Regions from separate parts of the Kosakonia cowanii JCM 10956 genome, predicted to be linked through region 2. Evidence: predicted binding sites of a transcription regulator. Region 2 holds the regulator's gene; each other region holds the start of a gene.
What was found. The regulator Fur, encoded in region 2, represses iron uptake genes when iron is present. The targets are predictions, from matches to a motif close to ATAATAATGAGAACNACTATCAA.

Region 1 (4,337 bases), 560 kb from region 2:
AGCGGCGGTGGCCGTGGCGGCGCTGTGCGAAAAGCATAACGTTGAGCTGGTGGCGATTGGTAACGGCACCGCCTCGCGTGAAACCGAGCGCTTCTTCCTCGATGTGCAGAAACAGTTCCCGAAAGTGACGGCGCAGAAGGTGATTGTCAGCGAAGCGGGGGCATCGGTCTACTCCGCCTCTGAGCTGGCGGCGCTGGAGTTCCCGGATCTGGACGTCTCCCTGCGTGGCGCAGTATCGATTGCCCGTCGTTTACAGGATCCGCTGGCCGAGCTGGTGAAGATTGACCCGAAATCTATCGGTGTCGGCCAGTATCAACATGACGTTAGCCAGAGCCAACTGGCGCGCAAACTCGATGCGGTGGTGGAAGATTGCGTGAACGCCGTCGGTGTCGATCTCAATACCGCCTCCGTGCCGCTGCTGACACGCGTAGCAGGGTTAACCCGCATGATGGCGCAGAATATTGTCGCCTGGCGCGATGAAAACGGTCAGTTCCAGAACCGCCAGCAGCTGTTAAAAGTGAGCCGCCTCGGGCCGAAAGCCTTTGAGCAGTGTGCGGGCTTTTTGCGTATCAACCATGGCGATAACCCGCTTGATGCCTCTACCGTTCACCCGGAAACCTACCCAGTGGTGGAGCGCATTCTGGCGGCGACTGAGCAATCTCTGCGCGATCTGATGGGTAACAGCACCGAGCTGCGCAAGCTGAAAGCGTCAGAATTTACCGATGAGCAGTTCGGCGTGCCGACGGTGACCGACATCATCAAAGAGCTGGAGAAGCCGGGCCGCGATCCGCGTCCGGAGTTCAAAACCGCGACTTTTGCGGAAGGCGTTGAAACCCTTAACGATCTCCAGCCGGGCATGGTGCTGGAAGGGGCGGTGACAAACGTCACCAACTTCGGCGCGTTCGTTGATATCGGCGTCCACCAGGATGGGCTGGTGCACATCTCTTCGCTGGCGGATAAGTTCGTTGAAGATCCGCATACGGTGGTGAAAGCGGGCGATATCGTGAAGGTGAAAGTGCTGGAAGTCGATCTGCCACGCAAACGTATCGCGCTCACTATGCGTCTCAATGAGCAGCCGGGTGAAAGCGCGCCGCGCCGTGGTGGCAACGGTAATGACCGTGATAACGGCAACCGTAATGCCGCTCGTCCGGCTAAAGCACCGCGCGGTCGCGACACGCAGCCTGCCGGCAACAGCGCGATGATGGATGCGCTAGCAGCGGCGATGGGTAAGAAACGCTAATAGAAAAGCCCTCTTCACCTGAAGAGGGCTTTTTCTCGCCCGCTGCTTATTTTCTCCGTTGCGCTTAGGGTTTTATTTTTCGCTGAAGAAAATCGTGAGGAAATTTAAGCTATTCCGTGTGCCCTTAGCGATTGAGCTAATATTGACGTCATTTATTATATTTCGCTGTGTTATTAAACCAGGCTGCCAAATATAAATTTATTCTTATTATTCTGACTCTCTCGTCACTATTTGTTCCCGAAAATTCCGATGTGGAAAATATTGTTCTACATCAAAAAGAGCGTAACTTTTTAATTATCCCCGCCGGAAGCGCACGCTTTGGATTGCTGATAGAAACCATTCTCATTATCATCGCAGACACAGGTTCACTCCTTCTCTCTTTGATGACCAACGGTACGTCTCAACGACGCATGAGTGATATTGACTCGCAGAAAAGATAAGTAGGCTCTATGCAATTCTCTCCTGATAGCGCGTGGAAAATTCTCGGTTTCTCGCCAGAAATAAGCCCGGCATGGCGGCAGAAACTTTTATCCCTCGGCATGTTGCCCGGCTCCTCTTTTAATGTTGTTCGCGTTGCCCCTTTGGGCGATCCGGTGCATATCGAAACGCGCCGCGTTAATTTAGTGTTAAGAAAAAAAGATCTCGCCTTTCTCAAATTAGAAGTGGTTTCACGTTAATCGCAACGTTTTCGCGGGGTGCGAAATAAAATGAAAAAAATGACCATTGGCTTAATTGGCAACCCCAATTCAGGCAAGACAACGTTATTCAATCAGTTAACCGGTGCGCGCCAGCGCGTCGGCAACTGGGCCGGGGTCACCGTTGAACGCAAAGAGGGGCTCTTTACCACCACCGACCACCAGGTCACGCTGGTTGATCTGCCCGGCACTTACTCGCTAACCACCATCTCCGCGCAAACCTCTCTCGATGAGCAGATTGCCTGCCACTACATTCTGAACGGCGATGCCGATCTGCTGATAAACGTCGTGGATGCCTCCAACCTTGAGCGTAACCTCTACCTGACGTTACAGCTGCTGGAGCTTGGCGTGCCGTGCATTATCGCCCTCAACATGCTCGATATCGCCGAAAAGCAGAAGTTGCGCATTGATATCGATGCGCTGACCAGCCGCCTTGGCTGCCCGGTGATCCCGCTGGTCTCCACGCGCGGGCGCGGGATCGAGGCGCTGAAACTCGCCATCGATCGCCACCGTGCCAATGACAATGTCGAGCTGGTGCATTATGCGCTGCCGCTGGCGCGCGAGGCGGATACGCTGGCCGGGCAGATGCACGACGCGCTTCCCTGGCAGCAGCGCCGCTGGATGGGTTTGCAGATGCTGGAAGGGGATATCTATAGCCGCGCCAATGCCGATATTTCCGACAGCCAGCTTAACGCCGCGCTTTCGCGTTTGCAGGCGGAGATGGACGATCCGGCGCTGCATATCGCCGATGCGCGTTACCAGGCCATCGCCGCGATTTGCGATACCGTCAGCAATACGCTGACCGCCGAGCCAAGCCGTTTCACCGCCGCCGTTGACCGCATCATTCTCAACCGCTTTCTCGGCTTACCGATCTTCCTGTTTGTCATGTACCTGATGTTCCTCTTCGCCATCAATATTGGCGGGGCGTTCTCACCCATTTTTGATGCCGGCTCCGTGGCGATCTTTATCCACGGCATTCAGTGGCTCGGCTATACGCTGCACTTCCCGGAGTGGCTGACGGTCTTTCTCGCGCAGGGGCTGGGCGGCGGTGTAAATACTGTGCTGCCACTGGTGCCGCAACTGGGGATGATGTACCTGTTTATGTCCTTTCTTGAGGACTCCGGCTATATGGCGCGCGCCGCGTTTGTAATGGACCGCCTGATGCAGTCGCTCGGTCTGCCGGGCAAATCCTTTGTACCGCTGATTGTCGGCTTCGGTTGTAACGTGCCGTCAGTAATGGGCGCGCGTACGCTTGATGCACCGCGTGAACGGCTGATTACTATCATGATGGCGCCGTTTATGTCCTGCGGTGCGCGGCTGGCGATTTTTGCCGTCTTTGCTGCCGCCTTTTTCGGCCAGCAGGGTGCGGTGGCGGTCTTCTCGCTCTATCTGCTGGGCGTAGTGATGGCGATCCTTACCGGGCTGATGCTGAAATACACGCTGCTGCGTGGTGAAGCGTCGCCGTTTGTGATGGAACTGCCGGTTTACCATGTTCCGCATCTGAAAAGCCTGCTGCTGCAAACCTGGCAGCGACTGAAAGGTTTTGTTATCCGCGCCGGGAAAGTGATCATCATCGTCAGCATTTTCCTCAGCGCGATGAACAGCTTCTCGCTGAATGGCCGCACGGTGCATAACATCAACGACTCGGCGCTGGCCTCTATCAGCCGCGTCTTTACCCCGCTGTTAGAGCCGATTGGCGTGCAGGGCGATCACTGGCAGGCAACGGTCGGGCTGGTTACCGGCGCGATGGCAAAAGAGGTGGTGGTCGGCACGCTCAACACGCTCTACACCGCGGAAAATATTGAGCAGGAGGCTTTTAATCCGGCCACATTCAGTCTGAGCGATGAACTAATTGCCGCGCTGGAAGAGACCGGCAATTCCGTCAAAGAGACCTTCAGCCTGAGCGTGCTTGCTAACCCGATTGAAGCCAGCAAGGGCGACGGCGAAATGGCGACCGGCACAATGGGGGTGATGAGCCAGAAATTCGGCAGCGCGGCTGCGGCCTACAGCTACCTGATTTTTGTCCTGCTCTACGTGCCATGCATTACGGCGATGGGCGCAATTGCCCGCGAAGCGAGCCGCGGCTGGATGGGCTTCTCGGTGCTGTGGGGGCTGAATATTGCCTACTCGCTCTCCACGCTCTTTTATCAAACCGTCACCTTCCATCAGCACCCGCTCTACAGCATGACCTGCATCCTGGCGGTGGTGGTGTTTAACGTGCTGGTGATTAGCGTGTTGCGCCGGGCGCGCAGCCGCGTGAATGTGAATCTGCTGGCTACGCGCAGAACGGTGGCCAGCTGCTGCGACAGCCCGGCAAGCGACTGTCATTAAGGAGTCGCGTAATGGCATCGCTTATTGAGGTACGCGATCTGCTGGCGTTGCAGGGGCGGATGGAGGCAAGC
Region 2 (4,337 bases):
TCCCGGCGTGGGATAAGCCTGCCCTCTTCGTCTGCGGTGGCAACTCCTCTTATGTCACCGATGCCTACCGCGATGCGCTGCTGGCGCAATTTCCCCAGGCGCGGGCGTATGTCATTGCCGGTGCCGGGCACTGGGTGCATGCAGAAAAACCTGACGCGGTGCTGCGTGCCATTCGCCGTTACCTGGCAGAGTAAGGCCAACTGATTAAAAAGGCGGCGACCGGTCGTTTCAACGCGCCCGGTCGTTGGCGTGCCGATGTTGGTGATGTATGATGGCGCGCTATTCAGCCCGGGCAGCGGCCCGATTGCGTGTTTTCCCGTAGTATTCATATCATGGCTAAAGAACAAACGGACCGTACGACACTAGATCTCTTCGCGAATGAGCGTCGCCCGGGACGGCCGAAGACCAACCCGCTCTCGCGCGATGAACAGTTGCGCATTAATAAACGCAACCAGCTCAAACGCGATAAAGTTCGCGGGCTTAAGCGCGTCGAACTGAAACTGAATGCGGAAGCGGTGGAAGCCTTAAATGAGCTGGCCGAGGCGCGCGAGATAAGCCGCAGCGAACTTATCGAAGAGATGCTGCTGGCGCAGCTTAAAGCCCTGCGCGGATAGCGATTCTTCTGAATCATCGTCAAATTCCCCTTTTCATGTGGCATACAGTGCAGTCCGCGGCAATAGCTGTTTCCGCGTTCTTCTCTGTTCTGCTATGATTGCCCTTATCTGTGGGCTTAGCGCTCCCCCTATACTCATTAAGATTCAAGAGGTTATTTTACTCATGGCAATTACAGGCATTTTCTTCGGCAGCGACACCGGCAACACCGAAAACATCGCCAAAATGATCCAGAGCCAGCTTGGTAAAGACGTCGCCGATGTTCATGACATTGCCAAGAGCAGTAAGGAAGATATCGAAGGATATGACATCCTGTTGCTCGGCATTCCGACTTGGTATTACGGTGAAGCGCAGTGCGACTGGGATGACTTCTTCCCGACGCTGGAAGAGATTGATTTTAATGGTAAATTAGTAGCACTTTTCGGCTGCGGCGACCAGGAAGATTATGCTGAGTACTTCTGTGATGCGCTGGGCACTATTCGCGATATTATCGAACCGCGCGGCGCGACCATTGTGGGTCACTGGCCGACTGCCGGTTACCATTTCGAAGCTTCAAAAGGCCTGGCGGATGACGACCACTTTGTTGGTCTGGCGATTGACGAAGACCGCCAGCCAGAACTGACTGCCGAGCGCGTACAGAAGTGGGTGAAGCAGGTTTCTGAAGAGCTGCATCTGGATGAAATCCTGAACGCCTGATTTTTATGGCGCAATCTGCTGGTTGCGCCGTATCAATAGGTAAAAGCAATCGAAATAATTGCTACATTTTTTTAACTTTCCTATTCATCCCTGTACAATAAGCCCTGCTTAACGCGTTACGCTCGACCGGGAGTTGTCGGCGATACCACGTTTTAAAAGCTTACTTTACTTGAGGGCTTGCAGTTTTCATTTATACATGGCAGTTCTATAATGATACGCATTCGCCCGGGTGCATTCCTTATAACTTCCGAGAAGGAAGTGAATCGTATAGCAACAGGACAGATTCCGCATGACTGACAACAATACCGCATTAAAGAAGGCCGGCCTGAAAGTCACGCTTCCACGTTTAAAAATTCTGGAAGTGCTTCAGGAGCCGGATAACCATCATGTCAGTGCGGAAGATCTTTATAAGCGTCTGATCGACATGGGTGAAGAGATTGGTCTGGCAACGGTGTACCGCGTGCTGAACCAGTTTGATGACGCCGGGATTGTCACCCGTCACAACTTCGAAGGCGGCAAGTCCGTTTTTGAACTGACGCAGCAGCATCACCACGATCACCTTATCTGCCTCGACTGCGGTAAAGTCATCGAATTCAGTGATGATTCCATCGAATTGCGCCAGCGCGAAATCGCCGCTAAACACGGTATCCGCCTGACGAACCACAGTCTCTACCTTTACGGCCACTGCGCCGAAGGCGACTGCCGCGAAGATGAACACGCGCACGACGCAAAATAAGTTCTTCTGAATGTTAAAAGCCAACCGTCAGGTTGGCTTTTTTTATGCCTGTCGGCTGAGCGGCGCGTTAGAAGGTTACGCCGCTCAGGGTGGAAAGCGATCAAGCTTTCAGCGTGTCAACACGGCTGACGCGCCTGCCGTCCGGGCTTACGGTGCGCACCTGAATTTCTCCTTTAATCTGTGGACGGGATTCCGCTTCGTAGCGTTGCCACGTTTTGCCGCGATCGAGGGAGTACTCCACCACCAGCCCCGGGAAGCGGATGTTGACCTCCAGCACACCGTCAACAATTCGCGCCCCTGGCACCGGCAGACGATAATGGATGCCGGCTTTATCCAGCTTCGCCAGCTCGCGATGCCCTAACAGATTGGCAAAACGCTGCCAGTCAGCCGTAAGCGCTTTCTGATCGACCCACTGCGTCTCGCCGCCTTTGTATTCGCGGCCTGCCTGATAATCCAGCTCCCAGCTTGCGCGATGCCATGCCCGCTCAGCGACGGCGACCAGACGCGGATAGATCATATACTCCATCTGCTCATCCGTGCGCACCACTTCGCTCCACAACTCGGCGGAAAGCCCGTAGGCGCCTGGCCACGGCTTGTCTGATTTAGCGCTGAACGCGTTGCCATCACGGTCAACCGAGGTTTCCGCATTTTGCGGCATGTTGTCCGGCGCGAAGCTGAAGATTTTGCGCTCATCGCTGAAACGCGTCCCCCAGTAGTAACCGCTCTCATCAGGGTGAACTTCACTCGGGAAGTCGAGATAGACGTAGTCCGGGTTGGAGACCACCACGCGGAAGCCCTTATTCGCCCAATCGTTGACGGAATCGAAACCACCCCAGTAGAGCGCATCCCAGAAGTTGACATTCACATGTTGGGTGGCAAACACAGAAGCGTCTTTGGCATCTTTCAGCCCATCCTGCCACGCCTGCATCACATCGATGCCGTGCGCCTTAACCAGCTTGCTTACCTCTGCGCCAAAGTAGCTGGAGAGGTGTTCAACATCGCTCACTTTCCCGGCTTTGATCATCGCCTGGCAGGCCTCGGATTTCGCCCAAGGCTTATCTTGCTTGCTCTGATCGATGATGCCTTTACCCGGCTGCGGATTGTTCACATCCGTATAACCAGCGCCCAGGTAGATATTTTTTGCTTCATCGCCGCCAAAGTGCCAGGTGCGCAGCGGCAGACCCGCTTCTCTGTGCATCTGCAGGATTTCGCCCATCACCTTATCGACAAAGTTGCGCGAGGAGTCCAGGCACGGATTGAGGTAGCCGGTGCGATCGTAGAATTGTACGCCAGCGGTAACAGAGGTATCGGTCGGATCGAGCAGCCGATAGCGGCTCGCCTCGCTCTCATCCTTACCCTCTTTTATCAGGCGTTCGTAACGTGCTTCCATTGAGATCACCGCCGCGCGCGCATGGGCAGGCATGTCGATCTCCGGGATCACCTCAATGTGTCGCGCTTTGGCGTATTTGAGGATCTCGATGTAGTCGGCGCGGGTAAAGTACCCGCTGCCGTTGTTATCACGATCCGGACCCGAGCCCAGCTGCGGCAGCAGGCACTGCTTCTCGCTCAGATCGTGGCAGCGCTGGCTGCCAATCTCAGTCAGCTCCGGCAGCCCCGGAATTTCAATGCGCCACCCTTCATCGTCCGTCAGATGGAAGTGGAATTTATTCAGCTTGTAAGCCGCCATCTGATCCAGCAGGCGCAACACCGCCGCTTTGCTGTGGAAATTACGCCCGACATCCAGATGAATACCGCGATAGTCGAAGCGCGGCGCATCTTTCGCCGTCAGAGCGGGGAGCGTCATCGGCCCCTGCGCGGGGAGAAGCGAAAGCAGAGATTGCAGGCCATAGAACACGCCGCTCTGATCAAAACCGGTCACCACCGCCTCTTTATCATTGATACGCAGCTGATAGGCACCGTTGATCGCCTCGTCCCCCCTGAACGCTTTACGGGCAATCTCGGTACGTAGCGGATAACTCCCCTCTTCCACGCCGAGCATGGCGAAGCGCCCTTTGATGGCGTTTTGCGCATCAGGCATCAGCGCTGAGAGGTCAAACTTCACTCCCTGGCTGAGATCGATATCCCGACCGTAGATTTTACCCTCGCGCGGCGTTGGCACAATCTGCCCGCGCAGCGAGGCGAGGTTAATTGTTTTGATATCGCTGTTTTGCGCAAAGCGCGCTTCAGCGGTCATCAGGATATTTTATCCTCCGGCATCCGCTTCCAGTGCTCGCCAAGCGGCGTGACGAACTGGGCAAGATCTTCCGTATTGGTATTGGCGATGGTTTTTGGC
Region 3 (4,337 bases), 110 kb from region 2:
ATCATGCAGCACCGCCGCCAGCGTATACCCCTGCTCGCGATTCAGTTCGCTGAGCAGCTCCAGCAGATCGATTTGATAGCTGATATCAAGCCAGGTAGTCGGCTCATCAAGCAGCATAATCGCCGTCTCCTGTGCCAGCACCATGGCGATCCACGCCCGCTGGCGCTGCCCGCCGGAGAGCGTATCGACGCTCTGCTGCGCCAGGCTCTCCACGCCCGTGGCTTTCATCGCCCGCTTCACCGCTTCGTCATCCTCTTTGCGCCAGCGGGTAAAGAGCGGCTGATGCGGGTAACGCCCGCGCGCCACCAGCTCCTGCACCGTAATATCGCCAGGCGTGGTAGCGTTCTGCGCCAGCAGACCAATGCGCCGCGCCACCTCTTTGCTGGCAAAGCGCTGGATCTGCTCGCCATCAAGGTAAACGTGCCCTTCGCTCGGCGTCATCAGGCGGCTGAGGGTGCGTAAAAGGGTCGACTTCCCGCAGCCATTCGGGCCGATGATGGCGGTGAAATGGCCATCCGGAATGGCGACGCTCAGCTTCTCGGCAATCACTTTTTTGCCGTAGCCCAGGGTTAACGCTTCGCCGCGCAGACGGGGAGATAAGGCGCTCATTTGTTTCGGGACTCCTGAATTAACAAGGCGATAAGGTAAATACCGCCGAGGCTGACGGTGACCACGCCAACCGGTAGCTGGTAAGGCGTAAAGCCGCGCTGGGCGATCATATCCGCCAGCAGCAGCAGCAGCGCGCCGCAGAGCGTCGACTGGGTTAACCCCCAGCGCGCCGTGCCGCTCAGGCGGCGGGCAATATGCGGTGCCACCAGTGCGATAAAGGAGATGGGGCCAGCAAGCGCCGTGGCGGCTGCGGTCAGCGCCACCGCTACCAGCATCAGCAGCAAACGCGAGCGCTCAACGTTGACGCCCAGCGCGCAGGCGCTGTCGTCGCCCATCTCCAGCAGCCGCATGCGCCGTGCCAGCAGGGCGGCGAAAAAAAACATCGCCAGCATAATCGGCACCGACGGCAGCGTTTTCGCCCACGTCAGGCCATTGAGCGATCCGGCGTTCCACAGCCCGGCGGAGAGCGCCGTTTCAAGCGACGCTTTCAGCAGCAGCCAGGTGTTGAAGGCCACCAGCATCGCGCGTATGCCAATGCCGACAATAATCAGGCGGAAGGTTTCAATGCCGTTGCGCCAGGCCAGCAGCCACACCAGCAGCGAGGTAAGGATGCCGCCCGCCATCGCTGCCAGCGCAATCGCCGTCAGATGCTGGCCAAACAGCACCATCGCCACCAGCACACCGCTCCAGGCACCGGTGTTAAAGCCCATGACATCCGGGCTGCCGAGCGGGTTACGCATCAGCGACTGGAAAATCGCGCCGCTGACGCCAAGCGCCGCGCCAACCACCAGCGCCATTAACACTCGCGGCAAGCGCCACTCCATCACCACCAGCTGCATTGCGCGCGGCGCAGCACCGCTTAGCGCGTCGAAAACCTGCGTGAAGGTGAGCATCACCGTACCGCTGCGCAACCCCCAGGCTGCGAGCAGCAGGGCGGCGATAACCATCAGCAGGCAACTGGCCACTAAACGGCGGGAGGGAGCGATCATAAGCCGCCTCCGCGCGCGCGGCGCACCAGCAGGATCAGCATCGGCGCGCCGATAAAGGCGCTCACGACCGAAACGCGCAGCTCGCCCGGCACGATCACACGGCCAATGATATCGGCAAACAGCAGCAGAGCAGGGGTGGCAATTAACGTGACAGGAAGCGACCAGCGGTGATCGGCCCCAACCAGCCCGCGCGCCAGGTGGGGCATCATCAGACCGATAAAGGCGATTGGGCCGACGACCGCCGTGGCGCTGCCGCAGAGCACGGTTATCGCCAGTAAACCCAGCAACTGGGTGCGCGCCACTTTGCTGCCGAGCGCCGTCGCCGTATCGCTGCCGAGGCTCAGGCTGTTAAGTGCGCGGCTCAACATCAAGGCGACGCCCGCCGCCAGCAGCACCGGGATCAGCACCACGCGCAGGGTTGCCAGCGTACGAATATCAAGGGAACCGGCCTGCCAGAAACGCAGCTGATCGTAGACATCAGCATTGAGCAGCGAAATGCCGCTGGAGAGTCCGTCGAGCACGGCGGTGAGCGCCACGCCCGCGAGTGTTAAGCGCACCGGGCTAAGCTGCCCACCGCCCTGGCTGCCGGTAAACGCCACCAGCAGCGAGGCGGCGAATGCGCCGCAAAAGGCGAACAGCAGCTGCTCCGTTGGCGTGGTCGCGCCCAGCAGCGCGGCGCCGAGCACAATGGCGAAACTGGCGCCCGCATTGACGCCTAAAAGGCCCGGGTCAGCCAGCGGGTTGCGCGTCAGGGTTTGCATCAGCGCACCGGCAAGGCCAAGCGCGCCGCCGGCGAGTAAGCCTGCCAGCGTGCGCGGCAGGCGCGCATCGCGAATGATGGTGCAATCTGCGCTGTGGCAAGCGCCAAAAAGGGCGTCGGAGATGACCGCGGCAGGCATCGGTTTTGCGCCAATAAACAGGCTCAGTGCCGCAGCAAATATAAGCAGTATCAATAGCCCGACGAGAACCAATACGCGCGCCGGGGAAGCAGAAAACGACATAAAAATCCCAATTTTGATAATGATAGTAATTATCGTTATCGATCCTGTTTTGTTATGTTACCATGCGCAGCCTGAGATTGGACACAGAAAGTATGGAATACAAGGTCTTGTAATGAAGCAACACTCCTGGCTGCTGAATCTCAGCCTGCTGCGGACACATCCGGCTTATCGCGTCGTTTTCCTCGCGCGTTTTATCTCAATTTTATCGCTGGGCTTACTGGGCGTGGCAGTACCGGTGCAGATCCAGGCGATGACCCACTCCAGCTGGCAGGTCGGGCTTGCCGTGACGCTGACCGGCGGCGCAATGTTTGTCGGCCTGATGCTCGGCGGCGTACTGGCGGATCGCTTTGAACGTAAAAAGCTGATTCTGCTGGCGCGATCCACCTGCGGTATCGGCTTTATTGGCCTCTTTCTCAATGCACTGTTACCCGCGCCGTTGCTGTCGGCGATCTATCTGCTTGGCGTGTGGGATGGCTTTTTCGGCGCGCTTGGCGTGACGGCGCTGCTGGCGGCAACGCCTGCGCTGGTCGGGCGGGAAAACCTGATGCAGGCGGGGGCGATCACCATGCTCACCGTGCGCATCGGTTCGGTGATTTCGCCGATGGTTGGCGGCCTGCTGCTGGCCTCTGGCGGCGTGGCGTGGAACTACGGTCTGGCGGCGGCGGGCACCTTTATCACCCTGCTGCCACTGCTGACGCTGCCTGCGCTCCCACCGCCGCCGCAACCGCGCGAACACCCGCTTAAATCTCTTGCCGCTGCGCTGCACTTTCTGCTGCGTAACCCGTTAGTTGGCGGCATTGCGCTGCTCGGCGGCCTGCTGACGATGGCCAGCGCCGTGCGCGTGCTCTACCCGGCACTGGCGATGAGCTGGCAGATGTCGGCGGCGGAGATTGGCGTGCTTTATGCTGCACTGCCGCTCGGCGCAGCCATCGGCGCCTTGACCAGCGGCAGGCTGGCGCACAGCGAGCGGCCCGGCATCATCATGTTGCTGACCAGCGTCGGCGCGTTTATCGCCATTGCGCTCTTTAGCCTGATGCCCGTCTGGCCGCTCGGCGTGCTCTTTCTCGCGCTCTGCGGCTGGCTGACGGCGGTGAGTTCACTGCTGCAATACACCCTGTTGCAAACCCAGACCCCGGAAGCGATGCTCGGGCGCATTAACGGCTTATGGACGGCGCAAAACGTCACCGGCGACGCCATCGGTGCGGCGCTGCTGGGCGCAATGGGATCGATGCTGACGCCCGCCGCCTCGGCGAGCTTCAGCGGGCTGGCGTTAGCGATAGTGGGATTAGTGCTGGTTCTCATCCTCGGCGAACTACGCCGTTTCCGACAGGTTCAGTCCGGCGCATAAAATTCTCCGGTGGCGTTAGCGTCACCGGAGCTTCAGCGTTACGGCGATCTGATCACCCCCCTTGACTGCAAACGGGATGCCTTCACAGGCCGGATAAGTCACGACCCTTATCCGGCAATACCGAGGTTTTTGTAGGCCGGATAAGCGCCAGCGCCATCCGGCAATAAGGCTTGCGGCAAACCCTCAGCCAAACAGCGTAGACAAGCGCTGCAACACGCGGGTTGCGCTGTAGTAATCAAGCCGGAAGGTCTCGGCACCCAGCGCATAAACCCGCTTATTGCGTACTGCGGGAAGATGCGCCAGCAGCGGATTAGCGCTCAGGGCGTCGGCCTCTTTTTGATCGCCGGCGAACAGGAACAGCGCTTCGCCATTCAGCCCGGCGGCGAGGTT

Region 1: the regulator Fur is predicted to act here: its motif matches at 1,570-1,592, upstream of feoA (ferrous iron transporter A).
Region 3: the regulator Fur is predicted to act here: its motif matches at 2,613-2,635, upstream of fepD (Fe(3+)-siderophore ABC transporter permease).

What each region holds. Positions count from the first base shown of each region.
Region 1 is NZ_CP019445.1:2,047,416-2,051,752, forward strand. It holds gene BWI95_RS09470 (Tex family protein) at 1-1,240, shown strand, start outside; gene feoA (ferrous iron transporter A) at 1,690-1,917, shown strand; gene feoB (Fe(2+) transporter permease subunit FeoB) at 1,948-4,266, shown strand; gene feoC ([Fe-S]-dependent transcriptional repressor FeoC) at 4,278-4,337, shown strand, end outside.
Region 2 is NZ_CP019445.1:2,607,305-2,611,641, reverse strand. It holds gene ybfF (esterase) at 1-194, shown strand, start outside; gene ybfE (LexA regulated protein) at 333-614, shown strand; gene fldA (flavodoxin FldA) at 778-1,308, shown strand; gene fur (ferric iron uptake transcriptional regulator) at 1,598-2,044, shown strand; partial or broken gene BWI95_RS12265 (beta-N-acetylhexosaminidase) at 2,145-4,337, opposite strand, start outside.
Region 3 is NZ_CP019445.1:2,496,584-2,500,920, forward strand. It holds gene fepC (iron-enterobactin ABC transporter ATP-binding protein) at 1-609, opposite strand, end outside; gene fepG (iron-enterobactin ABC transporter permease) at 606-1,598, opposite strand; gene fepD (Fe(3+)-siderophore ABC transporter permease) at 1,595-2,599, opposite strand; gene entS (enterobactin transporter EntS) at 2,712-3,947, shown strand; gene fepB (Fe2+-enterobactin ABC transporter substrate-binding protein) at 4,131-4,337, opposite strand, start outside.